DNA from 2 places in the Mesorhizobium sp. M0571 genome. Region 2 is predicted to be linked to the other one. Evidence: riboswitches for the same ligand, from Rfam matches in the RefSeq annotation. Region 2 holds a riboswitch; the other holds the start of a gene.
The links. Region 2 has a riboswitch for thiamine pyrophosphate ahead of thiC (phosphomethylpyrimidine synthase ThiC). Riboswitches for the same ligand answer to the same signal wherever they lie in the genome.

Region 1: linked by a shared signal. The riboswitch ahead of thiB (thiamine ABC transporter substrate binding subunit) and the one ahead of thiC (phosphomethylpyrimidine synthase ThiC) in region 2 are both predicted to bind thiamine pyrophosphate.

What each region holds. Positions count from the first base shown of each region.
Region 1 covers NZ_JAMYQT010000001.1:319,821-335,769, forward strand. Annotated here, with positions in the region: gene NKI85_RS01510 (ABC-F family ATP-binding cassette domain-containing protein) at 1-512, opposite strand, end outside; gene NKI85_RS01515 (thiamine diphosphokinase) at 528-1,172, opposite strand; TPP riboswitch at 1,300-1,414, shown strand; gene thiB (thiamine ABC transporter substrate binding subunit) at 1,458-2,471, shown strand; gene thiP (thiamine/thiamine pyrophosphate ABC transporter permease) at 2,723-4,342, shown strand; gene thiQ (thiamine ABC transporter ATP-binding protein) at 4,339-5,130, shown strand; gene NKI85_RS01535 (M48 family metalloprotease) at 5,385-6,854, shown strand; gene NKI85_RS01540 (RNA polymerase factor sigma-32) at 6,870-7,727, opposite strand; gene NKI85_RS01545 (amino acid ABC transporter substrate-binding protein) at 8,054-8,827, shown strand; gene NKI85_RS01550 (ABC transporter permease subunit) at 8,950-9,630, shown strand; gene NKI85_RS01555 (amino acid ABC transporter ATP-binding protein) at 9,627-10,400, shown strand; gene NKI85_RS01560 (CarD family transcriptional regulator) at 10,581-11,162, opposite strand; gene fdxA (ferredoxin FdxA) at 11,531-11,869, opposite strand; gene NKI85_RS01570 (RNA-binding S4 domain-containing protein) at 12,018-12,404, opposite strand; gene NKI85_RS01575 (helicase-related protein) at 12,417-15,818, opposite strand.
Region 2 covers NZ_JAMYQT010000004.1:35,361-51,309, reverse strand. Annotated here, with positions in the region: gene NKI85_RS06630 (ABC transporter ATP-binding protein) at 1-661, shown strand, start outside; gene NKI85_RS06625 (MarR family winged helix-turn-helix transcriptional regulator) at 982-1,470, shown strand; gene NKI85_RS06620 (SDR family NAD(P)-dependent oxidoreductase) at 1,467-2,186, shown strand; gene NKI85_RS06615 (NAD(P)/FAD-dependent oxidoreductase) at 2,189-3,520, shown strand; gene NKI85_RS06610 (peptide ABC transporter substrate-binding protein) at 3,666-5,249, shown strand; gene NKI85_RS06605 (ABC transporter permease) at 5,358-6,308, shown strand; gene NKI85_RS06600 (ABC transporter permease) at 6,320-7,207, shown strand; gene NKI85_RS06595 (NAD(P)/FAD-dependent oxidoreductase) at 7,219-8,541, shown strand; gene NKI85_RS06590 (TetR/AcrR family transcriptional regulator C-terminal domain-containing protein) at 8,826-9,305, opposite strand; gene NKI85_RS06585 (ArsR/SmtB family transcription factor) at 9,225-9,587, shown strand; gene NKI85_RS06580 (SRPBCC family protein) at 9,568-10,089, shown strand; gene NKI85_RS06575 (ISAzo13-like element transposase-related protein) at 10,196-10,372, shown strand; TPP riboswitch at 11,038-11,154, shown strand; gene thiC (phosphomethylpyrimidine synthase ThiC) at 11,259-13,094, shown strand; gene thiO (glycine oxidase ThiO) at 13,091-14,092, shown strand; gene thiS (sulfur carrier protein ThiS) at 14,061-14,258, shown strand; gene NKI85_RS06555 (thiazole synthase) at 14,260-15,033, shown strand; gene NKI85_RS06550 (thiamine phosphate synthase) at 15,030-15,635, shown strand; gene NKI85_RS06545 (hydroxymethylpyrimidine/phosphomethylpyrimidine kinase) at 15,626-15,949, shown strand, end outside.

The sequences.
Region 1 (15,949 bases), on a different contig from region 2:
ACGACCAGTGCCGAGGAGGTGCGGGCAAGCTCCTCCTCCAGCCATTCGATAACCGAAAGGTCAAGGTGATTGGTCGGTTCATCGAGGAGGAGAATGTCGGGCTCCGGCGCCATGACGCGGGCGAGCGCGGCGCGCCTCGCCTCGCCGCCGGAGAGATCGTTCGGCCGTTCCTCGCCGGATAGGCCGAGATGCTCCATCAGATAGGTGGCGCGGTAAGGATCGTCGGCCGGCCCGAGCCCCGCCTCGACATAGGCGCGGACAGTCGCAAAGCCGTCCATGTCGGGCATCTGCGGCAAGTAGCGCACGGTCGCCGATGGCTGGCGGAAGACTTCGCCGTCCTGTGGTTCGATCAGCCCGGCGGCGATCTTGAGGAGCGTCGACTTGCCAGAGCCGTTGCGGCCGACCAGGGCGATCTTGTCGCCAACTGAGGCCGTCAGGGCGGCATCGTCGAGCAGCGGCGTGCCGCCAAAGGTCAGCTTTATCCCGTCGAGATTGAGAAGCGGCGGCGCCATGTCAGCTTTCTGGGCTCAGCTTTCCGGAAGAGGGTAGGGATGCGCGAGCAGCAGCGCGCGGCCGCTGGCCAGCGCGATTTCGAGCCGGCCCTTGACCTCGTTGGAAATGGTTAGCGACGAGCCGAACGCAACCTCGACATCGTCGAGCGGCCATTTGGCGCCGGTGACTGTCAGGCCGGCGAGATCCGAAAAGCCGAGCACCGAAAACAGCGTGCCGTCGACATAGTCGAAGCCGGTCTTTCCAGGCAGCAAAGGAATGCCTTCCTGTGCGCCGCTGGTCAAAAGCACTTCCGTTCCGCCTTCCGCCAGCCGGACGCTCAGCGCCAGATGCAGGAAGATGTGGTCGGTGCGTTTGCCGCCGAAGGCGCCTGCGAGCACAAGGCTGGTCGCACCGCGTTCGAGCGCGGCGGCGATAGCGAGTTCACCGTCGGTCTTGTCCTTTTCAGCGGGAAACACCTGCCGTGGCACGGCGGCCAGATCCTCCGGCAAATCGGCAGGCACGGAATCGAAATCGCCGACCCAGAGTTCCGGCCTCAGGCCCAGCATACGGGCATGGCCGATGCCGGCATCGGCGGCAATGACGCGCGTGCCGGCGACCTGGCGGTCGAGCAGCGGCGTGCGGATGAGATCGCCGCCAAGCAGGATGGTGAATGTGCTCATATCTCGTGGCCCTTACCAGCCCTGCCCCGGAAACGGAAGATGAAACGGCAGACGAAACGGAAGGCCGCGCTTTGGATGCCCGGCAAACTTCCGCTTGCGCGGCACTTCGGCCGGGCCTATGTGTCGAAACGCTCTAACGGGGTGCCGGACGCGATCTTCGCGGACCGGCTGAGAGGCAAGACTGCCAACCCGCTGAACCTGATCCGGTTTGTACCGGCGGAGGGATTAGACGTTTCGGACAGCCCGACGCCTCAATTCCTTTCAACGCGAACGAAGGAGGCGCCGATGCGCAGTTTTTTCCACTCTCTTGTCTCGATTGTCCTGCTTGCAGCATCCGCGCTCGCCCTGCCAGGGCAGGCATCGGCACAGGATAAGCTGACCGTCTATACCTATGAAAGCTTCACCGCCGATTGGGGTCCGGGACCGGCGGTGAAGAAGGCTTTCGAGGCCGAGTGCGGCTGCGTCGTCGAATTCGTCTCGGTCGCCGACGGCGTCGCGCTGCTCAACCGTGTGAAGCTGGAAGGCGCCGCGACCAAAGCCGATATCGTGCTTGGCCTCGATACCAATTTGACCGCAGATGCCAAGGCAACCGGCCTGTTTTCGCCGCATGGCGCCGTGTCGGACGTCAGCGTGCCGGGCGGCTGGAGCGACGGTATTTTCGTGCCGTTCGACTATGGCTATTTCGCCGTCGTCTACGATACCGAAAAACTGAAGAGCCCGCCGAAGAGCCTCAGGGAATTGGTCGAGGGCGATGCCGGCGACAAGATCGTCATCCAGGATCCGCGCACCTCGACGCCGGGCCTTGGCCTGCTGTTGTGGGTCAAGTCGGTCTATGGCGACAAGGCGCCGGAAGCCTGGGCCAAGCTCAGGGCAAAGGTGCTCACGGTAACGCCGGGCTGGAGCGAGGCCTACGGCCTGTTCACCAAGGGCGAGGCGCCGATGGTGCTGTCCTACACCACCTCGCCGGCCTATCACATGGTTGCCGAAAACACCGAGCGCTACCAGGCGGCGTCCTTCGAGGAAGGCGAATATCTGCAGATCGAGGTCGCTGGGATCACCACCAAGGGCGCGAAGAATCCGCTGGCGGAAAAGTTCATGGCCTTCATGACCGGGCCGAAATTCCAGGACGTCATTCCCGAGACCAACTGGATGTTCCCGGCCGGCAAGACCGACAAGCCGCTCAACCCGGCTTTCGACAAGCTCGTCAAACCGACCAAAACCTTGCTGTTCAGCTCGGAGGAGGTGGCGGCAAATCGCAAGGCTTGGGTCGACGAGTGGCTGGCGGTGATGAGCAAGTAGGCTTTCACCGACGAAGATGTTCGCTCTACGGCGCCCCCCTCTGTCCTGCCCTCTTTGCCAAAGCTTGGCATCTCCCCCACGAGGGGGGAGATTGGCCGTCATTTCGGCTTTCGCCAATCTCCAACGTTGCAGGACTGAGCGAGGCGCGGACGCTGCCGATCTCCCCCCAAGTGGGGGAGATGTCCGGCAGGACAGAGGGGGGCGCGAAGGAACGCCGTCCTCGCTAAGAATCTCGAATCTGGCGGTCTAGCGTGCAACGCGCGTCATCATCGGACTCCCGCGTCACCGCTGGCACAGTCGCGCTCGCCGCCATCGCGCTGCTGATCGGCGGCGCCTTCGCAGGGCTCGTCCTGGAAGCCGCACGCGACCCTTCCGGTGCTGTCTCGGCTTTCGATTCCTATCTCTTCCGGGTCGCCCGTTTCACGCTCTGGCAGGCTCTGTTGTCGACCCTGCTCTCCGTCGCACCAGCGCTGTTCGTCGCGCGTGCCCTGTCGCGGCATCCACAGTTTTTCGGGCGAGGCTTTATCCTGCAGCTTTTCGCCGTGCCGCTGGCGCTGCCGGCCATTGTTGCCGCACTCGGCGTCTTGGCACTCTATGGCCGCGCTGGGTTTTTCGCCGGCATGCTCGGCGCGATTGGCGGCCAGAGCTGGCCCGGCATCTATGGTCTGTCGGGCATTCTCGTCGCCCATGTCTTCTTCAACCTGCCGCTGGCAACGCGGCTGTTCCTGGAAGCGTTGCAGACGGTGCCGGCCGACCAATGGCGGCTGGCGAGCCAGCTTGGCATGGGCGCGGCGCCGGCCTTCCGGCTGATCGAATGGCCAACGCTGCGTGCGGCCCTGCCGGGCATCGCCGGGCTCGTCTTCATGCTCTGCATCACCTCCTTCACCATCGTGCTTACGCTGGGTGGCGGGCCGCGTGCGACGACGCTGGAGGTTGCTATCTACCAGGCGCTGCGTTTCGACTTCGACCCGGCGCGGGCGGTGACGCTGACCTTGCTGCAAATTGCCCTGACCTTTGTCGTGGTGCTGGCATTGACGCGGCTTGGCGCCAATATGACCGGCGACGCCAATCTGCCGGTTGCGCCGCGCCGGTATTTTTCAGCTGGTGCGGCCGAGACCGTGCTGAACGCGCTGGTGATCGGGCTGGCACTGCTGTTCGTCGCCGGGCCGATGGCGGCCACGCTGGCGGCCGGGCTTGGCGCCGATCTCGGCCGCCTGGCCGGCGAGAGCGCGGTGCGGCAAGCGACGGCGACCAGTGCCATGCTCTCCCTCTTATCGGCGCTGCTCTCCTTGGCGTTGTCGCTGTCGCTGGTCATGGCGCGCCGGGCGCTGGCACTCACCCGGCGGACCGGCAGGCGGACGCTGCTCGAACATCTGGCCGACACCGGTGCGGGGTTCGTCCTGGTGGTGCCGCCCATTGTCATCGGTGCCGGCTGGTTCCTGCTCCTGCGCACCGTCAGCGATGTCTTTGCGATCGCCCCTGTCATGGTGGTTGCGGTCAATGCGGTGATGGCGATGCCGTTCGCCATCCGCGCTATCCGCCCTGCCTATGACGCGGCGAGCGAACGCCACGAACGGCTCTGTGCACAGCTTGGCATCTCGGGCTGGAACCGGTTGCGGCTGGTCGACTGGCCGTCGCTGCGGCGGCCGCTCGCCACCGGCTTCGCTTTCGCCATGGCGCTGTCGCTCGGCGATCTCGGCGTCATTGCGCTGTTCGGCAGCGATTCCGTGCAGACCTTGCCCTATCTGCTGCTGGCGCGCATGGGCAGCTACCGCACCGAGGATGCGGCCGGGCTGGCGCTGCTGCTCGGCCTTGTCTGCCTGGCACTGGTGCTGACCGCGGACTGGCTGGGAAGGAGAGAGAAATCATGATGCCGATCAGCCCGGAACGGTCCATTTCGGTGGAAAAAAGCGCGGCCGTGCGGCTCGACAATGTCTCGTTCAGCTATGGTGAAACGCCGCTTATATTCGACGTCGATTTCCCGGCGTCGGAAATCACCGCCATCATGGGGCCGAGCGGTTCGGGAAAGTCGACGCTGCTCAATCTGGTGGCCGGTTTCGAGGTGCCGCGGTCGGGCCGCGTGCTGATCGGCGGCGCCGACGTCAGCACTGCGCCGCCTTCAGAGCGGCCGGTGTCGATGGTATTTCAGGAAAACAACTTGTTTGCCCATCTTTCCCTCGAGCAGAATGTCGGGCTCGGCCGCTCGCCTTCGCTCAGGCTGAACGACGCCGATCGCGCCGCAATCGCCGCAGCGCTGAAGCGCGTCGGCCTTGCCGGCAAGGAAAGCCGGCTGCCGCGCGAACTCTCGGGCGGCGAGCGGCAGCGCGTCGCGCTCGCCCGGGTCCTAGTGCGCGACCGGCCGGTGTTGTTGCTCGACGAGCCGTTCGCTTCGCTCGGACCGGCACTGCGCGACGACATGCTCGACCTGGTGGCCGACGTCCATTCGGAGCAGCGCATGACGGTGCTATTCGTCACGCACCAGCCGGACGATGCGCGCCGTATCGGCCGAAACATGGTTTTCCTGGATGGTGGCACGGTTGCCGCGACGGGCACCGCCGCCGATTTTTTCGTCGGGGCTGGACCGGAGGCATTCCGACGCTATATCGGCTCGGGTCCGTTTGCGGCTGGATCACGAGATGTTGCCCGGAAGCGGACATAATTTATGGTCAAACCGGCGGAAGGCGAAGCGGCGCTTGCTTGCCATGGTCGAGGTAGTGTGGCTAGGTCCGCCAGGAGTTGGTCCGGCTTAGACCGTGATTTGCCCTTGCTGCCTCGTATCTGTCGGACGCACGAAGGACGCCGTAGCACTTGATTTTGCGCGTGATGCTTTCCGGAAATCGCGCCCGATTTTCGCGGTCACGTGCCAGGACTTGAAAGGAAGCCGATCTGCCGACCGGCATCGACAATCGGAGGGTGAAACCGCTGGCGCGCTTTCTGGCGCTGGCCGGTCTTGCCGTGGCGCTGGCAAGCTGCCAGATGTTCACGCCTCCCGACGTGCAGGAATCAGGCTTTCAGCCCTCAGACAAGCCGATCACGGTCGACAACGTCGCCGCCAACGGCAAGCTCGCCCAACTGGCGAAGGCGCAGCACCCGCGCATCCTCGCCACCTATGGCGGAGAATATTCCGACCCCAAGCTCGAGCGCATGGTGGCCAAGATCGTCGGCAGACTGACCGTGGTGTCGGCCAACCCGACCCAGACCTACCGCATCACCATCCTCAACTCGCCCAACGTCAATGCCTTCGCGCTGCCGGGCGGCTATCTCTACATCACCCGCGGACTGCTGGCGTTGGCCAACGATTCAGCCGAGCTTGCCGCCGTCATTGCGCATGAGATGGGCCACGTTACGGCCAATCACGGCCTGCAGCGCCAGCAGCTGGAAGCCGAAGAGGGCTTGGCGACCAAGGTGGTTTCGGATGTGCTCGGCGACAACCCGACGGCCAAGGCGGCGCTGATCCGCGGCAAGTTGAGGCTGGCCCAGTTCTCGCGCAATCAGGAGTTGGAGGCCGACGCCATCGGCATCAAATCGATCGGCGAAGCCGGTTTCGATCCCTACGCCGCCGGCCGCTTCCTGCAGTCGATGTCGGCCTATACCGATTTCCGCTCGATCAGCGGCGCCACCGACGCCAGCCTCGACTTCCTGGCGACGCACCCCAATACGCCGCAGCGTATCGATCTCGCGCAGCGTCACGCCCGCCAGTTCGGCGCGCCCGGTGTCGGGTCGCGCGACCGCGATTCATTCCTTTCCGGCGTAGACGGGCTGCTTTACGGCGACACACCGGAGGAAGGCTATGTGCGCGGCGAAACCTTCCTGCATCCTGGCCTCGGCGTGTCGTTCTCGGTGCCCAACGGCTTCATCATCGACAATTCGGCAGCGGCGGTGACGGCGACCGGCCCGGGCGACATGGCGATCCGCTTCGACGGTGTTTCGATCGACAAGGGCCGCTCGCTGACCGACTACATCCGCAGCGGTTGGGTTGCCGGCCTCGACGACAGCAGCGTGCGCCAGGAGACGATCAACGGCAACGAAGCGGCGACCGCGCATGCCGGCGCCGATGGCTGGCAATTCGATATTGCGGTGATCCGCGCCGGCGGCCAGGTCTACCGCTTGCTGACCGCGGCACCTTCGGCCAGCACTTCGCTGAGCACGGTGGCGCGCTCGGTCAGCGGCTCGTTCCGTATCCTGAGTGCTGCCGAGAAGGCGGCGTTGAAGCCGCTGCGTATCCGCATCGTCACGGTGCAGCCCGGCCAGACAATGGGCTCCCTGGCCGCACAGATGGTCGGCGTCGACCGCAAGCTGGATTTGTTCAGGGTGCTCAATGCGCTGTCACCGGGTGCCGCCGTCTCGGCCGGCGACAAGGTCAAGATCGTCACGGACAAATAGCAGCCGACGCGATTTTCAGGCTGCGAGAAATTCCGGATTCTGCTTCACCAGCGCCGCCTTGAGTTTTTCCATGGCGCGCGCCTCGATCTGGCGGACACGTTCCTTGGAGATGCCGAGCGTCTCGCCGAGTGCTTCGAGCGTCGCGCCCTCGTCGCTCAGCCGGCGCTCCTCGATAATCCTGAGTTCTCGCGCATTGAGCGCGCCGAGCGCCGTCTTCAGCCAGACAGAGCGGCGTTCGACATCGATCGTGTCGCCGACGACCTCGTCGGGCAGCGGATCATCCGAAACCAGGAACTCCATCCGCTCGGTTGCGCCCGCATCCTCGGCAAGCGGCGTGTTGAGCGAGCTGTCGGGTGCCGAAAGGCGGGAATCCATCATCGCCACATCGGCCTCGGAAACCCCGAGAGCCGCCGACACTTCGCGGTAGAGCGTGGCATTCGACGTCTGCTCGGCGCCGTTTGCCAGGCGGGCGCGCAGGCGCCTCAGGTTGAAGAACAGCGCCTTTTGCGCCGAACTGGTGCCGCCGCGCACGATCGACCAGTTGCGCAGGATATAATCCTGCATCGACGCGCGGATCCACCAGGTCGCATAGGTCGAGAACCGCACCTCGCGCTCCGGCTCGAAACGGGCCGCGGCCTCCAGCAGTCCGACATGGCCTTCCTGGATCAGGTCGCCCAGCGGAAGGCCGTAGTGGCGGAACCGCGACGCCATGGAAATGACCAGCCGCATATGCGCGACGGTGATGCAGTGCAGCGCGTGCTGGTCATTGTTTTCCTTCCAGCGCAGCGCCAGGAGATGCTCTTCGTCACGTTCCAGATAAGGGGCTTTCATCGCCGCGCGAACCATGGTCCGTCCTGCACTGTCTTGCATCATGCCGCGCTCCTGCTTCAGGCGTTGCGGTGCGATCGAATCGTGAGTTGGCGCCGATAGTTGAAATGGCGGCGCCGCGCCCTACAACAGCCAAGAACGTGCCATGCGGGGGAATGTTCCCCCGGACTGTCATGTCGATTGCGCTGTTTCCAGGCGATTCGCCACCGGCCTTGACTCAGCCGGATGGCGCCGGGAGATGCTGGTTGAGAATGGGATTTCAAGGGCGCGAGATTTTTGAAATTTAGTTTCTTATTCTGGCATCGCGCATCTGTCATTTTCCGGCACTCGCAATGACGCCGGACATCGGCCAAGGACGGGATCACAGAAAAATGACATGGCTCAAATCGCTCATCATCGCCGGAACGCTGCAGGTTCTGGCCATCGCCGCCAGTCATGCCGGCGCCAATCTCGACCAGATCAAGCAGTCCGGCGTCTTCAAGGTCGGCACGGAAGGAACCTATGCGCCCTTCACTTATCATGATGCTTCCGGCGCGCTGGTCGGCTTCGACGTCGAGATCGCGCGGGCCATCGCCGAGCGCCTCGGCGTCAAGGCCCAGTTCCTCGAAGGCAAATGGGACGGACTGATCGCCGGTCTCGACGCCAACCGCTACGATGCCGTCATCAACGAAGTCGGCATCACCGAGGCGCGCAAGGCCAAATATGATTTCTCCGATCCTTACATCGCCTCCAAGGCGGTGCTGATCGTGCGCGGCGACAACACCGACATCAAGAGTTTCGCCGACCTCAAGGGCAAGAAGGCGGCGCAGTCGCTGACCTCGAATTTCGGCAAGCTGGCTGAAACCAACGGCGCCGAGCTCGTCGGCACCGACGGCTTCGACCAGTCGATCCAGCTGCTTCTCACCGGCCGCGCCGACGCCACCATCAACGACAGCCTGTCCTTCCTCGACTTCAAGAAGCACAAGCCCGACGCCAATGTGAAGATTGCCGCGCAGGAAGAAAACGCCGACTATTCCGGCGTCATCGTGCGCAAGGGCGATCCGGAACTGGTGGCCGCCATCAATAAGGCGCTGGCCGACATCAAGGCCGACGGCACCTACCAGAAGATCGCCGACACCTATTTCGGCCAGGACGTTTCGAAGTAAAACGGCTTTTCTCGTGTGGGCCGAATGCCGGCCCGCGTCGTTCATGTCGCGGCGAGCTGTCTTTGACGGCCCGCCGCTTTCGCGTGATATGAGCGACGGCAATCTGGCAAGGAGGAGCCTTCGTGCCGCACTGGCTGCAATTGATGCTGGAATCCCTGCCTACGCTGCTGTGGGCTGCACTGATCTTCACCGTGCCGTTGACGCTGCTGTCGTTTGCATTCGGTCTTGTCCTCGGCCTGGTCGTGGCGCTTGTCCGCCTGTTCGGTCCCAAACCGCTGGTCGCCGTGGTTCGCTTCTACGTCTGGATCTTCCGCGGCACGCCGCTTCTCGTGCAACTGTTCCTTATCTTCTATGGCCTGCCATCGGTCGGCATCCTGCTCGACGCCTTTCCGGCAGCACTGATCGGCTTCACCTTGAACATCGGTGCCTATTCGTCGGAAATCATCCGCGCCGTCATCGGTTCGGTGCCCAAGGGCCAGTGGGAGGCAGCCTATTCGATCGGCATGACCTGGGCCCAGGCAATGCGGCGCACCATTCTCCCACAGGCAGGGCGCGTCGCCGTGCCGCCGCTGTCCAACACCTTCATCTCGCTGGTCAAGGACACTTCGCTCGCCGCCGCCATCACCGTGCCGGAGATGTTCCAGGCAGCGCAGCGCATCGTCGCCACCACCTATGAGCCGCTGATCCTCTATGTCGAGGCAGCGGCCCTCTATCTGGTCATGAGCTCCGTGCTGTCGGCCTTGCAAGCGCGGCTGGAAACAAGGCTGAACCGCTATGGCGGCTTCCTGGAGGCGCGCGCATGATCGGCCTCACCAACATTGAAAAGCGTTTCGGCGACAATTTGGTGCTGAAGGGTGTGACCGTCACCATCGAGGAAGGCAGCGTCACGGCGCTCGTCGGACCATCGGGCGGCGGGAAAAGCACGCTTTTGCGCTGCATCAACCTGCTCGAGCTGCCGACTTCAGGCACTGTGCGGATCGGCGACGATGCACTCGAATTCCACCCCGGCGGCAGGGTCTCGACCAGGGATATCCAGCGGCTGCGGCTGCAGACCGGCATGGTGTTCCAGAATTTCCAGCTGTTTCCGCATCGCACCGCGATCGAGAACATCATGGAGGGGCTGGTGACGGTGCTGAAATGGCCCAAGGAAAGGGCGCGCGAACGGGCGCTGGCTCTGCTCGAAAAGGTCGGCATGACGCACAAGGCCGATGCCTGGCCGGCGACGCTGTCGGGCGGCCAGCAGCAGCGTGTGGCGATTGCCCGGGCGCTGGCGCCTTCGCCGAAAGTCCTGCTCTGCGACGAGCCGACCTCGGCACTCGATCCGGAACTGGCGCAGGAGGTGGTCGATGTGCTCAGCCAGCTCGCCAGCGAGGGCACCACCATGGTGATGGCGACGCATGATCTGCGGCTCGCCTCCAAGATCGCGCGGGAAGTGGTGTTCCTCGATGGCGGCAACATCGTCGAACAAGGGCCGGCCGCGGTGCTGTTCAGCAACCCGGAGCGCCAGCGGACTAAGCGGTTCATCGCGACGCTGAAGCAGGAGGCGGAAAGGGAGGGCGGTGGCGAGAGCTAAAGCGCGTCGCGTTTGACCGGCCTCATGCGACGCGCTTTAGGCTGTTGTTTTTACGCATGTCGTTATCGCAAAACCGCTGCACACTTTTGCGCGACATGCATTAGAATGACCATCGCCGGTCAGCCAAAAACAAAAAACCCGGCGCGAGGCCGGGTTTTTTAATTTCCAGGGCGAAAAAGCTCAGGCAGCTTCTTCCTGCTCGGCTTCCTCGTTATCGGCCTTGGCGCCGCGCTTCGGGCCCTTGTTGAGGTTGACCTCGATGAGGCGCACCGCTTCGGTCTCCGACATGCGGTTGACGGCCGCGATCTCGCGGGCCATGCGGTCGAGCGCCGCCTCGTAGAGCTGACGCTCGGAATAGGACTGCTCCGGCTGGTTGTCGGCGCGGTAGAGGTCGCGCACCACTTCCGAGATCGAAATCAGATCGCCGGAGTTGATCTTGGCATCATATTCCTGGGCGCGGCGCGACCACATGGTGCGCTTGACGCGGGCGCGGCCCTGCACGACCTTCAGCGCGCGCTCGACATAATCCTCTTCCGACAGCTTGCGCATGCCGATCGAGGTCGCCTTGGCGACTGGCACCTTGAGGCGCATCTTGTCCTTCTGGAAGTCGATGACGAACAGTTCCAGCTTGTGGCCTGCAACTTCCTGCTCGTCGATCGAGACGATCTGGCCGACACCATGCGCCGGATAGACGATGTACTCCCCGGTCTTGAAACCGTGGCGCGCTGCGGTGGACTTCTTCTGCGGGGTGATCGTTGCCATTACGCCCTGAACTCCTTGTTGTGGTACCGGCATCGTGCCGGCCCGAACTCGTGCGACCGGGGTGACCGGTCGTTAGCCACACAACGATGAACTCACCGGAAAGGCTAGGACCGGCAAATCGCAACATTGCGACCGCCTGCCCCAGATCGCTCTGGTCCGGATTGAGAAATTCACCTTTCAGTGATTTGGGGCGTTTGCGCCATAAATCGACGTTGTGTCACCGGCATGTTGAGCTGATGTAACACAAAAAGTCGGAAGAATCAAGGTTTTGCTGCACGCGCGAAGGCCATGCGCCATCGCCGTCTGTCAAGGCAGTTAATGTATCACGTCTGTTACGCGGCGTCAGGCGGCCGCAATCGGCAGTCTTGTCAATCGCCTTCGCCGGGCTCCGGGGAGAAATATTTCTCGAATTTGCCAGCTTCGCCATCGAAGTTTTTAGCGTCAACCGGCGGCTCCTTCTTGGCGGTGATGTTGGGCCATTTCTCGGCATATTCGGTGTTGATCTGCAGCCATTTGTCGAGGCCCGATTCGGTGTCGGGCTTGATCGCGTCGGCCGGGCATTCCGGTTCGCAGACGCCGCAATCGATGCACTCGTCCGGGTGGATGACGAGCATGTTCTCACCTTCGTAGAAACAGTCGACCGGACAGACCTCGATGCAGTCCATGTATTTGCATTTTATGCAATTGTCGGTCACGACATAGGTCATTGGTCGGCTCCGGGGCGTCCCATTTTGTTGGGCCTTTTTGGTGAGGTAATGCCTTTGTCCGCTGGTGGCAAGGGCAGCCCTTGCCAGCAATGCCGGGGTTTCCGGAATGGAATTCCAGAGAGCCGGCAAAGCGGAAGTTTGACCTTGCTCAATCGTCGCCGAGCAGATGGTCGGTCTGGCGGCGTTCCTTCTTCGTCGGGCGGCCGCTGCCGGCCTCGCGCAACGGAGGCATGGCATCCGGAAGCGCCGCGCCCTTGGGCACCGGAGGCGGCGACATGTCCTCGTAGAGCAGGCGGGCTTCTTCGGCCGGCCCGCGCCGTGCACCGGTGCCAAGGACCTTCCAGACGAAGATCCGCCGCTCGAGCGTGATGGTCAAAACGTCTCCCGGCCGGACCGTATCGGAGGCCTGCGCTGCTTTGTCGCGATTGATGCGGACGCGTCCGGCGACCACCAGCTTGGCTGCCAGCGATCGTGATTTCACCGCGCGCGAGAAGAACAGCCATTTGTCGATGCGCTGGCGGGCATCAGTGACCATCGGACGAGCAGCTTACTTCTTCAACTGGTCGCGCAATGCGGCGAGCTTGGCGAAGGGGGAGTCCGGGTCGAAGCGGACCGGGCGTTCCTCACGCGGCTTCGGCTGGAAGGCGGGCTTTCCGCCCGGCGCGCCGCCTTTGCCGTCCTGCCGGCCAGCCTTCCAGTCGGGCCGGTTTTCACGCCGGTCGGGGCGTTCGCCCTGCGGCTTGCCGGAGCGCTGCTCTCCCGCCTCGCCTTGCGGCTTGGGCTTGAATTTGCTGCGGTCGAAGCGCGGCTTGCCGGCGCCGTCACGCTGATCGTGGCGCCCTTGACGGGCGGGCCGGTCGCCCGGCGTTCCTGTCGGTTGCCCGTCTGCATCTACAACCGGCGCATCGTTGCGGCCCTCGCGTGCGGCCTGGCCGTTACGCGCGCGATTGTCCCGATGATTGTCCCGGGGACGATTATCTTGCTGGCGATGACGCGGGCGCTGGTCGAAGCGACCCTGCCGCCACAACAGGATAGGTTTTGGCTCCTCGGTCTCTGGAGCGGGCTCGCCGGTGACGGCTTCCGCCGTCGCCGCAGGTTCGGCCGGCGATGTTTCCATGGTTTCGAAAACCGGCGGCTCTGCCGGTGTCGTAGCCTCAGATTCCGCCCCAAGTTCCGCCTTTGGCTCAGCCGCTGGTTCAGCAGCCGCTTCGGCGGCGGGCTGGGTCTCTTGCGTGACTTCTTCTGGAGCTGCCGGCTGGTCTTCCGCGACAGCCTCTGCCGCCGTTTCGGTTACGGCTTCGGCCGCAGCCTCCGCAACAGGGGCCGCATCCGACACGGGCTCGGAAGGCTCCGCCGGTGGCTCTGCCGCGGCAGCTGCTTCCGCTATCCTCGCCTGCTCGGCCCGCGCAGCCTCGTCCGCGGCCTGCTTTGCAGCGGCGGCTTCACGTGCGGCATTGTCTTGTGCTTCGAGCCGCGCCTTGACCTCGGCCGCCGGTTTGGCATCGGCGCGATAGCCTAGGCCCTTCAGGATCTCTTCCATGTCGTCGGCGGTGGCGCCGAGGATAGACATCATCGGCGGCGTCACCATGAAAGACTGACCGTCATAGGCGCCGTCGGGGCGGGGCCCGAGGCCCGGCTTCCAGTTGGTCGCCGGCCGGATCAGGTCGGCCAGCCGTTCAAGAATATCGACGCGTACAGCACGCCGGCCAAGATTGCGGTAGCCGGCAAGCTTGTAGAAAGTCTTGTCGAAGGTCGGATCGATGACCACCGAGGTGCGGCCGGAGGCCAGCGCGTGAACGACATCGCCGAAGCCGGGCTTGTCCTTGCCGTCGTTTCTCAGCGCCCACAGCAGCGTTATCAACCCGGCCGGCGCCGGCTTGATCAGCGCCGGCACGAAGACGTGGTAGGCGCCGAAGCGCACGCCGAGACGGCGAAGCGCCGCGCGGCCTTCCTGGTCGAGGGACTTCATCTCGTCGGCGATGTCGCGACGGTTGATGAGGCCGAAATGCTCGACGAGCTGGAAAGCAATGCCGCGGCCGATGCCGGTGATCTGCTCCGCATTCTTGAGGTCGACCAGCGGCTTCAGCAGGGATTCGATCTGGAAATTGACGAAGCGCTCGGCGCGCGCGGCAACCTTGTCGCGGGCCGGACCGGTGAGTTGCTCGTCGGCCAGCAGGACGAGACGCGGCTTCAAAGCGTCTTCGCCGGCGACCAGCGTGCCGATCGGCGCGCCGATCCAGCGCAGCGTGCCATCCGAACCCAGGGCGATGTCGCCATTGGCCGAGGCACCGAAGCGCTCGGCCCGCGCCTCGAACTCGGCGGCAAGCGCCTTCTGCGCCGCCGCCCGCACCGCCTTGGCATCCTCGCCGCCGGCGCTCTGGTCGGCAGTGAAACGGAAACCCTGCAACTCGCCGACGTGGTGGCCTTCGACGAGGACGGTTCCGGTTGGGCTGATTTCGGCTTCAGGCATCGTGTTTTCTCTAAGGCGCCGCATGAGGACGGAAGTCCTGCGGTCTACAAAACGTTTCGTCAACCGCTCATGCAGCGCATCCGACAATCTGTCTTCGATTTCGCGCGTCTTTTCCTGCCAGTGTGCCCGATCGGCCAGCCAGCCGGGCCGGTTCGAAACGAAGGTCCATGTGCGGATCTGGGCAATCCTGTGCGACAGCGTGTCGATGTCGCCTTCGGTGGTGTCGGCACGGCGCACCTGCTCGGCCATATAGTTCTCGTCGACATGGCCATGCTTGGCAAGGTCCATGTAGATAGAAGCAATCAAGTCGGCGTGCTGGGCCGGCGCGATCTTCCTGTAGTCGGGTAGCGCGCAGGCTTCCCAAAGCAGCGCCACGCGCCTGGCATCGGTGGTGAGTGCCCGGATGTCCTCGTCGCGCGACAGATGCTCGAGCGCCTGCGCGTCTACTGCCGGCAGTGCGCGCGTCAGACCTTCGACCGGAGCATTGGTCTCGATCGAGCGCTTCAGCGCATCGAGGTTGGCGAAATCGAAGTGCGCGGTGCGCCACTGCAGCACTTTCACCGGGTCGAAATCATGCGCCTCGATCTTCTTGACCAGTTCCTCATCCAGCGGATCGACCTGGCCGGTGACGCCGAAGGTGCCGTCGCGCAAATGCCGGCCGGCACGGCCGGCAATCTGGCCGAGCTCGGCCGAGGTCAGGTTGCGGTACTGGTAGCCATCGAATTTGCGGTTCTGGGCGAAGGCGACGTGATCGAGGTCGAGGTTGAGGCCCATGCCGATGGCGTCGGTGGCGATGAGGTAGTCGACGTCGCCCGACTGGAACAGCGCCACCTGGGCGTTGCGAGTGCGCGGGCTTAGCGCGCCGAGCACGACGGCGGCACCGCCCTGCTGGCGGCGGATCAGCTCGGCTATGGCATAGACCTCGTCCGCCGAGAAGGCGACGATCGCGGTGCGCCGCGGCAGGCGGGTCAGCTTCTTCGAGCCGACATAGGCAAGATGCGACAGGCGTGGCCGTGTCACTACCGACACGCCCCGCAGCAGGCGCTGCAGGATGCCGTGCATGGTGGCGGCGCCGAGCAGCAGCGTCTCCTGGCGGCCGCGCAGATGCAGGATGCGATCGGTGAAGATGTGGCCGCGTTCGAGATCGCCGGCGAGCTGGACCTCGTCGATGGCAACGAAGGCGGCATCGGTCTCGCGCGGCATGGCTTCCACCGTGCAGACCGAGTATTTCGCGCCCGCCGGCTGGATCTTTTCCTCGCCGGTGATGAGCGCCACCTTGTGAGCGCCGACCTTCTCGCAGACGCGCGTATAGACCTCGCGGGCGAGCAGCCTGAGCGGCAGGCCGATGACGCCGCTTTCATGCGCCACCATCCGTTCGATGGCGAGATGGGTCTTGCCGGTGTTGGTCGGGCCGAGCACGGCCGTCACGTCTCGACCCGACAGGATCAGCGGTTCAGTGTGTTTCGGATGGATGTTCATCGGCCTGGAAATAAGGCTCTCTGCCTCGCATTGTCGGGAGCGCGCCCATATTGGCCGCGTATGACAGGCGACACATAGGGATTTCGGGCGCGAAGCGAAAGCGGAATGTGCCGAGGCAGGCCGATTGGTTC
Region 2 (15,949 bases):
CGGCGAGTCCGGCTCGGGGAAATCGTCGCTGGGCCGCCTCCTGCTGAAACTCCTGGACTGCGATGGCGGCGCGATCCTGTTCGACGGCAAGGATATCGCCGCACTTTCGGCTTCCGAGTTCCGGCCGATGCGGCCGCACATCCAGATGATCTTCCAGGATCCGTTCGCCTCGCTCAATCCGCGGCAGACGATCGCCAAGATCCTCACCGTCGGCCCGATGGCGCATGGCCTGTCTGCTCGGGAGGCGCGTGCGAAGGCGCTGCAACTGCTTCGGCTGGTTGGGCTCGACGAGGGTGCCTATGACCGCTTTCCGCATGAGTTCTCAGGCGGCCAGCGTCAGCGGATCGGCATCGCACGCGCCCTGATGATGGACCCCAAGGTCCTGGTCGCCGACGAGGCGGTCTCCGCTCTCGATGTCTCCATCCAGGCGCAGATCCTCGATCTGCTGGCCAGCATCCAGGAAGAAATGAAGATCGCCATGATCTTCATCACTCACGACCTGAGGGTGGCAAGCCGCATCTGCGACGAGATTCTGGTCATGAACCGCGGCGAAGTCGTGGAATCCGGTCCGCCTTGGCAGATATTCCGGTCGCCACGTCATGCCTATACCCAGCAACTCATCTCTGCCATTCCCGGCAAGGAATGGGTCCCCGCCGCCTAATGCATGTCGCCCAAAAGCATGCCCCTCGGTCTTGAACCGAGGGTGCGCAGCGATTTTGGGATAACAAAAGCAAGTCGCGTGAATCCCTTCAGAGGCGACGCGCTTTAGGTCGGCGCGCGGCCGCAAGGCCTTGTCTCGATCGAACTGCGCGCGCGCACCTCGGACCCTTCTGCAGGGCAAGATAGTTGCGTTTGTCCATCAAAAGTAGTTGCAATTGTCCACTACCCGCTCAACTATGCCTTCGAAGGCCCGCGGCAACCCCGATTTTCGAGGCTGCCGGTGATCTCGACGCAGGCTGCCAAGCCTCAGGAGAGTGTCCGTTGCCGAAGAAGAAGAAAGGCCCTCCTCACACTGTCGAGACGGTAGGGCTCGATGTCCTCGAAGACACGTTGAGCTTCTATATCCGAAGCATCAATATCGCCCTTTCTCGTGATCTCGATGACCGCCTGGAGGGTCTCGATGTGGCTCGGGGAACCGGCAAGATCACCACCCTGCTTCTTGTCGACAGCCATCCGGGGATACGGCCATCTGTCATCGCGCAGCTCATTATGCGCGATCGTTCCGCCATGGGCAGGCTGGTCGACCAGATGATCGAGCACGATCTTCTGACGCGTGAGGCCGCAACGGATGACGGACGCGCGCAGGAGCTCCATATCACCGAAAAAGGAGCGGACCTCGCCCGCAAGGTGCGCAAGATCGCCACCAAACAATCCAGCGATTTCTTCGCCGGTGTGCCCGAGAAAGACCAGAAGCGTCTGCTCGACATATTGCGGCGCGTCTACCGCCGCACCGCGGGACTCGACCAATGAGGGAACCGGCAAGAAGCCGAGCCGGCCAGCGTGTGGCTCTCGTGTCCGGTGCCAGCCGCGGCATTGGTGCGGCTTGCGCCCGGCACCTGTTTGAAACGGGCTGGTCACTGTCGCTCGGCATGCGCGAACCGGTGCAGCCTGACTGGGCCGACAACGAGCGCGTCCGCGTATTCTCCTATGAGGCCACGGCGGCCAACGCCGAACGGGCGTGGATCGACGGTACCATCGATGGCTTCGGCCGGATCGACGCAGTCATTGCCTGTGCCGGCATTATGATTCCGAAGTCGGTCATCGACATCGACGACGCGGATCTCGATCTCATGTTCGAGATCAACGTCAAGGCTCCGCGCCGTCTGGTGCGCGCGTCATGGGAGTGGCTTGCGGCAAGTCGAGCAGGCCGTGTCATAATTCTCGCCTCGCTGTCGGGCAAGCGGGTCAAGTCCCCGAGGGCCGGCGCCTATTCGATCTCGAAGTTTGCTGCCGTCGCCCTTTCCCACGGCATCCGACAGGCGGGGTGGGATCTTGGAATTCGAGCCACTGCCGTCTGCCCCGGTTTCGTCGCCACCGATATGGCGCGCAGCATCACCGATCGCGCCGACGCGCTGATGACCGATCCCGATGATCTCGCACGGACCATCGGCTTGCTCCTCGACCTGCCCGACCATGCGAGCGTCGCGGAATTCTCCATCAATTGCCAGCTCGAGGAGCTCTACTGAGCATGCCCGGACCGTTCGTCGTCCCCGTTCATGGAGATATTGAACTGCCAAAGGAGGTGGATTGCGTCGTCATCGGCGGCGGCATCATCGGCGCCTCCTCGGCGCTGGAACTCGCAGAAAGCGGTTTGCGGGTAGCGTTGTGCGAAAAGGGAGGAATCGGCCAGGAGCAGTCCAGCCGCAACTGGGGCTGGGTACGCATCTCCCGTCGGGATCCGCGCGAGATCCCGCTGATGGCGGAAGCACTGCGCATCTGGACGAGGCTCTCCGAACGTACGGGCCGAGATACAGGCTACACGCGCGCCGGAATTGTGTTCACCTGCGCGAACGACAAGGAATACGAACAGCACGAACGCTGGGGACGTCATCTCGAAGGTTATCAGCTCGAGTCGCGAATGATCGGTGCGACGCAATTGCGTGAGCTCCTCCCCGGCTCCAATCTCGACGTCAAAGGAGCGCTGTACACACCCGCCGACGGTCGCGCCGAGCCGCAGAAGGCCGCTCCGGCGATTGCCGAAGCAGCGCGTGAGCGCGGCGCCGCCATTCTAACGGAGTGCGCGGTGCGTGGCGTGGAGACGACCAACGGCGCCGTCTCGGGCGTCGTGACCGAACGTGGCTTCATTGCCTGCAAGGCGGTCGTCCTTGCCGGAGGGGCCTGGTCGAACCTGTTTTGCGGAACGCTTGACCTTGACCTGCCGCAGCTGAAAGTCATGAACACAGTTCTTCGCACGACGCCGGTCGAAAACGGACCGGAACAGGCCGTGTGGGCAAACAATTTCGCCATGCGCAAGCGCCAGGATGGCGGATATACCATCGCCTCCAGCACCACCAATGTCGTCGATATCGTGCCGAACTCCTTTCGGTACGCGCGCGATTTTCTTCCGGCCTGGAAGATGGAGTGGCGATCGCTGAATTTCCGTCTGGGAGGCCGTTTCCTCGAAGAGGCAAGAGTGCCGACCCGTTGGGCAATGGATGAGGCCAGTCCTTTCGAATACTATCGCGTGCTCGACCCCAAGCCGTCGAAGAAAAGCTCCGAGCGTGTCCTTTCGAACGCCCGCAAGGCATTTCCGGTTCTGGACAAGGCAGAGATCGCGCAGCGCTGGGCCGGCTATATCGACGTCACGCCCGACGCCGTCCCTGTCATTTCCGCCGTCGATGCCGTCCCCGGCTTCCATGTCGCGACCGGATTCTCGGGCCATGGTTTCGGCATCGGCCCGGCGGCAGGCAGGCTGATGGCGGACATCGTCACCGGACGGCCGCCGATCGTCGATCCAAAGGATTTCCGGTGGTCGCGGTTTTCGGACGGATCGAAAGTCGCGCCAATCAGTGGATTCTAACCGCTCCGACAAGAGAGCGGGACGCAGCAAAAGTGGAACACTTCAACAGGAGACTCTAATGTCGAACCAGAGCAGCAGCACAATTTTTCGGCCGACGCGTCGTCAGACGCTTGGAATGGCAATCGCCGGCGCCGCCGGCCTCGCCATGCCCAACCTGACAGGAGCCGGCAAGGCCCTTGCCGCAACCCCGCCGAGCGCGCCCAAGGGGCAGGTGATAGTCGGCTTTTCCCAGGAGCCCACCGTCTTCAACCCGCATCTGGTGCATATCGAGGTCGACGAGGGCATTCACTTCAGCGTCTTCGATCCGCTGTTTGGCGTCGATCCGAAAGGTAATTTCTTCCCCGCACTCGCCAAGGAGGTGCCTACCGTCGAGAACGGCGGCATCTCGGCCGACGGACTCGAATGGCACGTAAAGCTGCGCGACGACGTGAAGTGGCATGACGGAAAGCCGTTCACGGCCGAGGACGTCAAGTTCACGCTCGAACTCTTGGTCGACCCGAAATTTCTGAGCTGGCGGCGCGCCGGCCACGAACTTGTCCAGGACCTCACCGTCGTCTCGCCAACCGAGATCAGATGGAAGATGAAGGAGCCATACGCAACCTACCCGTCAATTCTGGCCGCGACCTTCATCGTTCCGAAACATGTGCTCGGTGCGGCGGAGGACAAGAATACCGCGCCGTTCAACAACGCCCCAATCGGGACCGGGCCGTTCAAATGGGTGGAACGCATGGCCGGCGATCATATCGAACTGGCCGCCAACACCGACTACTTCGGCGACGGCCCTTATCTCGAGCGGCTGATCTATAAATACATTCCGGACCTGACAGTTCTCTACACCCAATTCAAGACCGGTGACATCGACGTCATCGGACTGCAGTGGATCACGGCCGACCACTATGAGGAAGCCAAAGCATTGAGCGGAACGTCCGTTGCCGTCATTCCCGCCGCCACGGTCGAATCGCTCAGCTTCAACATGGAGCGCCCGCAGTTCAAGGAACTCGCCGTTCGCCAGGCGCTGTACTATGCGCTGGACAAGAAGACGATCATCGACGCCCTCTACTACGGGCTGCCGACCCCGACCGAGACCTACATGCCGCAGCAATCCTTTTACTACAATCCGGATCTGCCGAAGCAGGAATACGATCTGGAAAAGGCCAAGAAATTGCTGGACGAGGCCGGCTGGGTCCCCGGCGCGGATGGCATCCGCGTCAAGGACGGCGTCCGCCTCTCGTTCAAGAACTCGACCACGGCGGGCAATCATATCCGCGAACAGGCGCAGCAGTTCATTCAGCAATCGTATCGCGACGCCGGTGTCGAGGTGGTGATCTCCAACCTGCCACCGGCCGTGATGTGGGGCGACTACTGGATGAAGTCGGAATACGATTCCGTCGTCGTCGGCATCAACTTCCTGACAGGATCCGACCCCGACACGTCGGATTACCTCAGTTCGAAATCAATTCCGGCCAAGGGCGGCGCCGGCCAGAATACGTGGCAATATGCCAGCCCTGAGGTGGACAAGCTGCTCGAAGCCGGCGGCGTCGAATTCGTGCCGGAGAAGCGCAAGCAGGCCTACCTGAAAATCCAGGAGACCGTGCGCAACGACCTGCCTTTCCTGCCGATGTTCCAATACGCGACCGTCCGCGGACACAAGTCCGGTGTCGAAGGGGTCGAGCCGAACATCAATGTGCGCATCGACTCCTGGGACGTGGCCACCTGGTACTGGTCCTAGCTGCGGACGTGAGGCCGGGCCGGCACTGACGGCTCGGTTTCAATCGCCGACAAAGGCGCCACTGGCGCGACCCATATCCGACGGACAGCAAAAACGGAGACATCCGGCATGCTTCGCTATCTGCTGGGACGCTTCTGGCAAAGTCTCGTCCTGCTCCTGCTGGTTTCGGTGATTGGCTTTGCCGTCTTGAACCTCGCTCCAGGCGGACCGCTCTCGCAGTTCAGCCTCACGCCAGGGATGACGCAGGCCGATCTCGATCGCATCGCCTCGCAAATGGGGCTCGACCGACCTCTTCCGGTTCAGTACATCGACTGGCTGTCACACCTGCTTCGCGGTGACTGGGGACGTTCCTACCGGGACGGAAGGCCGGTGCTCGACATCATCTGGGAGCACCTTGTCGCAACATTGCTGCTGATGGGCGTATCGACCGCGATCGCCATCTCCGTCGGTACGTGGGTAGGTGTCCTTGGCGCGCTCAAGCGGTATTCGATCTTCGACTACGCGGCGACAGTCGGCGCAATGGTAGCGTTGTCGATCCCGACCTTCTGGTTTGGGTTGATCGCGATTTACATCTTCTCGCTCCGGCTCAAATGGCTGCCGGCCGGTAACATGTACACGATCGGCAATGGCTCGCTCGGCGACTACGCGATCCATCTCATCATGCCGAGCATCGTTCTTGCGCTGGTCAATGTCGCCGTGTGGAGCCGCTACATGCGCACCGCGACGCTCGACGTCATCAACCAGGATTTCGTCCGAACGGCCCGGGCCAAGGGGCTGAGTTCCCGACGCGTGTTGATCCGCCATATCCTCGGAAACGCCCTGCTGCCGATGATCACGCTGCTGGGACTGCAACTGCCGACAATACTGGGTGGCGCCCTGGTGACGGAAACTGTCTTTACCTGGCCCGGCATGGGGCGGCTGTTCCTCGATAGTCTCGGTTACAGCGACTACCCCGTGGTGATGGGCCTGTTGATGATGTCCGCGGTCCTCGTCCTGGTCGGCAATCTGGCCGCGGACCTCACCGTCGCGTTCGTCGATCCGCGCATTCGATTGAGCTGAGGAACGAAGCGATGACCCAGTCGGATTTCCTTGTCCCCACCCACGCCAGGCAACGCTGGTGGCATAGCCGCAGCGTGCGCCGATTTGCCCGTCATCGACTGGCGATGTTCGGCCTGGTGATGATCATCGTTCTGGTGCTGGCCTGCGTCTTCGGACCCTTGCTGCTGCCCTTTGACGATCTCTACATCGACCTGCGTGGCCGGTTCTCGCCGCCGTTCACGGGCTATCATTTCTTCGGCACCGATCCGCTTGGCCGCGACATCGCGGCGCGCCTCTTCATGGCCGGCCGCATTTCGCTCCTGGTCGGCTTCGCCGCGATGATCATCAGCACGGTCTTCGGAACCGTGCTCGGGATCGCCGCCGGCTTCTTCGGCGGCCGCATCGGCACGGTACTGATGCGTTTCGTCGACGCGATGCTGTCCTTTCCCAACATCTTCCTGCTGCTGGCGATGGCGGCCTTCATCAAGCCGAGCCCGATCATGATCACCCTGATCATCGCGGCAACGAGCTGGATGGAAATCGCGCGCATCGTGGAGGCGGAAGTGCGTTCGTTGCGCGAACGCGACTTCGTCGTCGCCGCCCGCATGCTCGGGCTCAGCAACAGCCACATCATGTTTCGCGAGCTGTTGCCCAATGCGATCGGTCCGATCATCGTCGCGGCCACGCTTACCGTTGCCCGCGCCATCCTTCTGGAAGCCTATGTCAGCTTTCTCGGCTACGGCATCCAGCCTCCGCTGCCGAGTTGGGGCAACATGCTGAACGGCGCCCAGCAATATCTCGACAGCGCGCCGTGGCTGGCAATCGTTCCTGGTGCCGCAATCACACTGGCGGTCACCAGTTTCAACTTCATCGGCGACGGATTGCGCGATGCGCTCGACGCACGAAGCGACATGCTGTGAGGCCGCCCGGAATGGCAAGGTTTTCGCCGTTTGAAGTCTCGCTCTGGTATGCGACCGCGCCGCCGGCGCCAGAGACCAGCCCTCTGCAAGGACGCAGGCGGGCGGACGTCTGCATCGTCGGCGGCGGCTACACCGGGTTGACCACCGCACTCGATCTCGCCCGTGACGGCATAGACGTCGTTCTGCTCGAAGCCCAGGAGATCGGGTTCGGCGGCTCGGGCCGCAATGCCGGCCACTGTACGCCAACCTTCACCCATTACAGCCTGCCCGAACTGCGTGCCATGCTGGGCGAGCCGTGGGCCGAACGGCTGATCGCCCGGCAGACAGGGGCAAACAAACAAGTCGCTGGGATGATCGAGCGCTATGGCATCGATTGCGAATGGCAACAGAACGGCTACGTCATGGGCGCGCTTACGCCAGGCGCTGTCGCCAAGCTCGAGGCAAAGGCGCAGCAATACAATGCCGTCGGCGCCAAGACGCGGGTGCTCGACAGGCAGGCGAGCGAGGAGATGACCGGCAGCCCGCGATATTATGGCGGCTGGTTTCATTCCGAGGCCGGTCACCTCAATCCATTGGGATATGCAAGAGGCCTAGCACGTGCCGTCATGGAGGAAGGTGGCACAATCCACACTGGGTCGCCGGTCCGCGATGTCGTGCGACAGGATGGTGCCTGGGCAGTGCACGCAGGCGAAGGAACCGTCGTCGCCGACAAGGTCATCTTTGCGACCGGCGCCTACACCGTCGACGGATGGCCCGGCCTCGACCGGACCTACAGGATCCAGAGGGTGTTTGTCGCCGCCACCCAACCGCTGACCGCCAGCGAACGCCAAACCATCCTGCCGCGCGACACGACGATGCATGACGGCCGCGGCGACATCTTTGTCTACAAGTACAACGCCGAGGGACGGATCGTCGCCTCGATGTTCCCGATGGGCCGGCGCGGCCGGGACCTGGCCTTTACGCATCGCCTCATGTCCGACCGCCTGCGCTGGCTCCATCCGCAGCTCAGCAGCGACTTGAGATGGGAGTATTTCTGGTTCGGCGAGTTGGACATGCAGAAGCGCACCATCCCGAGATTCTATCAACTCGCGCCGGGCGTCGTCGCGTTGACGGGGCTATCCGGTCGCGGCGTGCCTACCGGAAGCATGCTCGGCGGCATACTCGGCGAATGGGCGAAGGGCGTTCCTGAAAAAGACCTTTCGCTGAAACTCGAACCGCTCCGGCGGGCACCCTTCTTCATGTCGTTCGCTCCGGCCGCGATGTTACGATACTATCGCGTCTCGGACTGGCTGCGGGCAAAGGCTAGCGGGTCTCAACTCCCACCCCACGCCTAGCCAGGATCGAATGGAAGATTTCGCGACGCCTTCGGACCTGAGTCTGGCACTGGCAGACAAGGGTATGCGCTCCTCGATCCGTCAAAAATTTGCGCTCTTGAATTCAAAAGGGAATTTCGGCGATTCAAAATCCGCTCGATTTCAGCGACTATCGGCATCGATCGGTCGGCTTTCGATAGCGCCGCGACGAATCGCGACCCGCTTGGCGCCGGAGAAAGACCGTCAACCAAGACCGAGCGGTCCGTTTGATTGCGACCGACATCCGCTCACCGCCGTGGCGTGCCTCACTTGCCGTACGACGCAAGGAACACGTGCACGCCGGCTGCGGCGTGTCGTCGAAGCTCCGCTGGCTTTGGAATCGCCTCGTCACCCAACAGCATGGCGCTGCTCAATGGCTCGCCCATAATCAACCAATTGAACTGGGAAGCAGCGGCAGCTGGATCATCGATCGCAATTAGGCCGCGCTCGGCCAAGCGCTCGAACAGCACTGCCATCGCCGCTATTGCGCGCCTGGGTCCGCCCTCAAAGAGCGCCCTCGCCAGTTCAGGGAAACGGCCGACCTCGCCGATCACCAGGCGACGCAGTTGCATGACGCGCGGCGTGAGCACAAGGCGGCCGGCAACGCAGCGCGCGCTCGGCTTCCCCTTGCATGCCGCCAATCCGCGTGTTAAATACTGAACCACATGGTTCAGTATTTCCGGCCCCGCCTCGATGCCTCGTTCGCCGCGCTCTCGGACGCCAACCGACGCGGCGTTCTGGAGCAACTCGGGCGTGCAGACGCTTCGATCACGGACCTTGCCGAGAAGTTCCACATGACCCTCACGGGCATGAAGAAGCATGTCAGCGTCTTGGAGCAGGCGGGGCTCGTCACCACGGAGAAGGTCGGGCGCGTGCGGACCTGCAAGCTCGGCCTGCGCGGACTGGAGGAAGAGGCGGCATGGATCGAGAGGTACCGCCAGCTCTGGGACGCACGCTTCGACGAGTTGGACAAGGTTGTCGAGGAATTGAAACGGAAGGAGAAAGTCGATGGACGAAAGAAGAGATAGTGAGCCCACCCCCATGAAGAACCGCACGACGGTGGAACGCAAGTCCGAGCGTGAGCTCGTCGTTACGCGAACCTTCAACGGCCCGGCGCGCATCGTGTTCGAGGCGTGGACCAAGCCCGAGCTGTTCAAGCAGTGGTGGGCGCCGAAGTCGATGGGCATGTTCCTGCGTTCCTGCGAGATGGATGTTCGTGTCGGGGGCAGGTACCGTTTGGTGTTCGGCCACGATGGCTCAAACCCTGACGAGTTCTTCGGTAGGTATATCGAAGTGACACCGCACTCGCGCCTCGTCTGGACCAATGACGAAGGTGGTGACGGTGGACCCGTCACCACGGTGACCTTCGAGGAAAAAGGTGGCAAGACGCTGCTGGTCATGCACGAACTCTATCCCTCGAAGGAAGCTCTCGACGCTGCCGGCACCGGGGCGGCGGATGCGATGGGCGAGACGTTCGAGCAACTGAACGAGCTTCTCGTCACGCTGGGCGCGAGCGTGGGGCGGTCATGAAGTCGTCGATCTCGCGGTCGGCCGCCTGGCTCTTCACTACGCGGAAGAGAACCCCGACGAGGTCGTCGCCGCCCTCTGCGGACCTACGAGACCATCATCAACCCCATTGGCAACACGACCAACCGAGGTTGGTCTCGTCGTGCGCGTCCGACTCGATCGTCGGCGCTATCCCATCGGCAAGAATATCTCAAAGAAGGAACTGCGAGAACTGAAGGTCGAGTGCGAAGAGTTTCACGGCGAGTGGGACTACGTCATCAGATCGCGCATGGAACGCCGGATTTGATCATGGCGCAAATTCCCTTGTTAGTACCGTTGGCGTTGGTCGTGCGCGTGATTGGAAAATTGACATTGCGCTATCGCGATGCTCGACGCCCCGTAGAGGCAACGTGTTCCCGCTTACGACGTCCTCGTCCTGAATGCGTCCATAGAGTTGATCATGACATCATCGAGTGACCTTGAGCCGATCGGCTCTTACAAACGTCGTGAGGCTGAGACCGTACGCCCCGATTCTCCGGCTGATACGGCTGACTATCCGTGTCATTCGCATGCTATCGATCACAAGACTACGCAACGCTATCCAAATCTATCCGACGCTATCCCCGTCATTCCCACTCGATTGTTTCAACCCATGATAACCCATTGATCTCGCGAAGCAATTTGTTTGCGCTCTGCGCAGCTGCCGTCAGGCATAACCGTCAAAAATTTGGTTTTTGATTGACGAATTTCGGCTGCCCGAGGGAATCCATCTATCGCCTACTATCGGCGTTTTCGGCAGACCGACGGACTCCTCCCCAGTACGGTACACTCGCAGAAAGTACCGTCCGCGCGGTATATTCAGGGACTTGTCCCGACGCCTGCGCGAGCTTTTCTGCCCGGTTTGATCGCCCGACGATCACCGCCGCGGCCCGAATGCGCTTGACAAGATAGCGCTGGCCAGCTCAATTTCGATGCATTCACCAGGGGAGTCCCGGCAAGGGGCTGAGATACTGCTGGCTTTCGCGGCGCAGTGACCCGTTGAACCTGATCCAGTTCATACTGGCGTAGGGACGGTGCAAGCGCTTTGCGGGAGTTCGTGCCCGAGGTCCTGTTTCGAGCAGGTCGACCAAAGCGTCTTTTCATCCTTCCGGCACAGAACTGGGTCTCCAATGCATGAGCAAAGGAGCCTCAAGATGAATGCCCTCACCCCCGCGGTGTCGACGGGACCGCTGCCCGCCTCTCGGAAAATCCACAAGTCCGGCGTCCTCCATCCGCAGATCAGGGTGCCGATGCGCGAAATCTCCGTCCATCCGACGGCGGGCGAACCGCCTGTCGCCGTCTACGATCCGTCCGGCCCCTATACCGACCCGACTGTCGAAACCGACATCGAAAAAGGCCTCGCCCGACTTCGCCACGAATGGATTTTGGCGCGTGGCGATGTCGAAGCCTATGACGGCCGCCATGTCCGGCCGGAAGACAATGGATTCGCCGCTGGCGAGCGCCTGACGCCGGAATTTCCCGTTCGCAACCGGCCGCTCAGGGCCAGATCAGGCAAGGTGGTGACCCAGCTTGCCTATGCGCGCGCCGGCATCATCACGCCCGAAATGGAGTTCGTCGCCATCCGTGAGAACCTCGGCCGCGAGATCGTCCGCGGCAAGCTGCAACGCGACGGCGAAGCCTTCGGCGCGGCGCTTCCCGATTTCGTGACGCCGGAATTCGTGCGTGACGAAGTGGCGCGCGGGCGGGCAATCATTCCCGCCAACATCAATCATCCCGAAAGTGAGCCGATGATCATCGGCCGCAATTTCCTGGTCAAGATCAATGCCAATATCGGCAACTCCGCTGTCACCTCCTCGATGGCCGAAGAGGTCGAAAAGATGGTCTGGGCGGTCCGCTGGGGCGCCGATACAGTGATGGACCTGTCGACCGGCCGCAACATCCACAACATCCGCGACTGGATCGTGCGCAATTCACCGGTGCCGATCGGCACGGTGCCGCTTTACCAGGCACTCGAAAAGGTCGGCGGCATCGCCGAGGACCTGACCTGGGAGGTCTACCGCGACACGCTGATCGAACAGGCCGAACAGGGCGTCGACTATTTCACCATCCATGCCGGCGTGCGGCTGCACTACATCCCGCTGACCGTTGACCGGGTCACAGGCATCGTCTCGCGCGGTGGCTCGATCATGGCCAAATGGTGCCTGCACCATCACCGGGAAAGCTTCCTTTACGAGCATTTCGCGGAGATCTGCGACATCTGCCGCGCCTATGACGTGTCCTTCTCGCTCGGCGACGGTCTTCGTCCCGGCTCGATCGCCGACGCCAATGACGCAGCACAATTCGCCGAGCTGGAAACGCTCGGCGAGCTGACGAAGATCGCCTGGGCGAAGGATTGCCAGGTGATGATCGAGGGCCCTGGCCACGTGCCGATGCACAAGATCAAGGCGAACATGGACAAGCAGCTCGCTGTCTGTGGCGAGGCGCCGTTCTACACGCTGGGGCCGCTGACGACCGACATCGCGCCGGGCTATGACCACATCACCTCAGGCATCGGCGCCGCCATGATCGGTTGGTTCGGCACCGCCATGCTCTGCTACGTCACGCCCAAGGAGCATCTCGGCCTTCCCGATCGCAACGATGTCAAGACCGGCGTGATCACCTACAAGATCGCCGCCCACGCCGCCGACCTGGCGAAGGGTCATCCGGCGGCGAAAATCAGGGATGATGCCCTTTCCCGCGCGCGCTTCGAGTTCCGCTGGGAGGACCAGTTCAACCTGTCGCTCGACCCCGAAACCGCGCGGTCCTTTCACGACCAGACCTTGCCCAAGGAGGCGCACAAGCTGGCGCATTTCTGCTCGATGTGCGGACCGAAATTCTGTTCCATGCGCATCTCCCACGACATTCGCGCCGAGGCACAGAAGGAGGGCATGGCTGCGATGGCGGCGAAATACCGCGAGGGTGGCGATCTCTACATGCCAGCTGGCGAGACCGGCGTGCCACTCATGCCAGAGGCGCCGGAACCGTCATGAGGGTGCTGGTCAAAGGGGCCGGCGTCGCCGGCCTCACCGCCGCCTTCGAACTCGCCGCCCGCGGCGCGACGGTCACGGTCGCCGAGATCCGGCATGGCCTTGGTGGCAATGCGTCGTGGTTCGCCGGCGGCATGCTGGCGCCATGGTGCGAGCGTGAAAGCGCTGAGCAGCCGGTGCTGGACCTTGGCCGCGACGCCGCCAACTGGTGGAATGCGGTACTGCCGGGTCAGGTGACGCGGGCCGGAACACTGGTCGTGGCCGCGCCGCGCGATACTGGCGAACTCGACCGGTTCGCCAGCCGCACGTCGGGGCATCGCCGTGTTGGTAAAGACGAGATTGCGATCTTGGAGCCCGACTTAGCCGGCCGCTTCCGGCGCGGATTGCTCTTCCCCGATGAGGCTCATCTCGACCCGCGCCAGGCGATGGCAGCACTTCATGACAAGCTTGCAGCCATGGGTGTCGAAGTCCACTTCGGCACCGACGCCCGGCATGTTTCCGGTTTCGATCGTCAGATCGACTGCACGGGAATGGCCGCCGTCGATAACAGGCTGCGCGGCGTTCGCGGCGAAATGCTGGTCCTGCACACGCCCGACATCTCGCTGTCGCGCCCGGTCCGGTTGCTTCATCCGCGCTTTCCGCTCTACGTGGTGCCGCGTGCCGACGCCCAGTTCATGATCGGCGCGACGATGATTGAAAGCCAATCCGGGGAGCCGGTCACGGTCCGTTCGATGATGGAGCTTCTGGGTGCTGCCTACGCCCTCCATCCGGCCTTTGGCGAGGCCGAGATCGTTGAAACCGGTGTCGGCGTCCGTCCTGCCTTTCCCGACAATCTGCCGCGTGTCGAGGCACGTGGAGGCACCGTCGCGATCAACGGGCTTTATCGCCATGGCTTTCTTCTTGCGCCCGCCATGGCGCGCCAGGCGGCCGACCTGGTTTTCCATCAAGACGGAACGAAGGAGCTTGGTTATGAAACTGATCGTCAACGGCGAAGCGCATGAGGTTGCCGCCACCACGCTGGCCGAACTGCTTGCCGCTCTCGATTATGAGGGCGATTGGCTCGCAACGGCCGTCAACAGCGACCTCGTGCACAAAGCCAACCGGGCGGAATTCCAGTTGAGCGACGGCGACCGTATTGAAATCCTCTCGCCCATGCAGGGAGGCTAACATGTTCGATCTTCTCGGGATGACGCTTCAGTCCCGCCTGCTTCTCGGCACCGCTCAATATCCTTCGCCGGCCATCCTTGCCGATGCAGTCAAGGCGTCGGGCACGTCGGTGGTGACCGTCTCGTTGCGCCGTGAGATGGCAGGCGGCAGGGCTGGCGAAAAATTCTGCTCGTTGATCCGCTCGCTCGGCGTAGGAATCCTGCCCAACACTGCCGGCTGCCACTCCGTCAAGGAGGCGGTCACGACCGCGAACATGGCGCGCGAAGTCTTCGGTACGACCTGGATCAAGCTCGAAGTGATCGGCAACCACGACACGCTGCAGCCGGACGTGTTCGGCCTGGCCGAAGCCGCCCGCATCCTGTGCGAGGACGGTTTTGCGGTATTCCCCTATACCACCGACGACCTTGTCGTTGCCGAGCGGCTGCTAGAAGCGGGCTGCAAGGTCTTGATGCCGTGGTGCGCGCCGATCGGTTCCGCCCTCGGGCCGGTCAACATCATGGCGCTGCGCTCTATGCGCGGACATTTCCCAGGTATCCCGCTGATTGTGGATGCGGGACTCGGACGACCGTCGCACGCGGCAACCGTCATGGAGCTCGGCTTTGATGCCGTGCTGCTGAACACCGCAGTCGCCAAGGCGGCCGATCCGGTCGGTATGGCGCGCGCGTTCGGCAAGGCGGTCGATGCCGGTCGTGAAGCTTTCAGCTCGGGAATGCTCGAACCGCGCGACGTCGCCGTGCCATCGACGCCGACGATCGGCAGGGCAGTTTTTTCATGAAGCTCGATCCCTTCTACCTGATCGTCGACAGCGCTGCCTGGATCGAACGGCTGTTGCCGCTCGGCGTCAAGCTGGTGCAGCTGCGCATCAAGAGCATGGATGAAGCCGGGTTGCGCGCGGAGATCCGCAAGGCCAAGGCTTTATGCGCCCAGCACCAATGCCGGTTCATCGTCAACGACCACTGGCGCCTGGCAATCGAGGAAGGCTGCGACTTCGTCCATCTCGGCCAGGAGGATTTGCTATCCGCCGACCTCGCGCGGATACGGGCAGCCGGCGTGAAGGTCGGGGTCAGCACGCATGATCATGTCGAACTGGAAACGGCCATGGCCGCCATGCCCAACTACGTCGCGCTCGGCCCCATTTATCCCACCATCCTGAAGAAGATGAAATGGGCGCCGCAAGGGCTCGAACGGATCAGCGAGTGGAAGCGCCGGGTCGCGCCGATCCCATTGGTCGCCATTGGCGGCCTCAACCCTAAGCGGCTCGACGGTGTTTTCGAGGCTGGCGCAGACAGCGCGGCAGTGGTCACCGACATCACATTGAACGCCGATCCCGAAGCGCGCACGCGAGAATGGATCGAAAAGACAAAGCGATGGCGCTGAGGCGAGAACCGCATGTGCTCGTCGTCGGTGGATCGGACTCCAGCGGCGGCGCCGGAATAGCACGCGATATCGAGACGATCGCTTCCATTGGCGTGCGCACCTGTCTTGCTGTCACCGCGCTGACGGTGCAAACGCACGAAGCCGTCATGGAAATCAGTCATTCGTCACCGAACTTGGTGGCCGATCAGATGCGCGCCTCGCTGCAGGCCAACGAAGTGGCGGCCATCAAGATCGGTATGCTCGCGACGGCCGAGATCGTCGTTGCCGTTGTCGCTGTGCTGCGCGAAAATCCGCAAGTGCCGGCAGTACTCGAC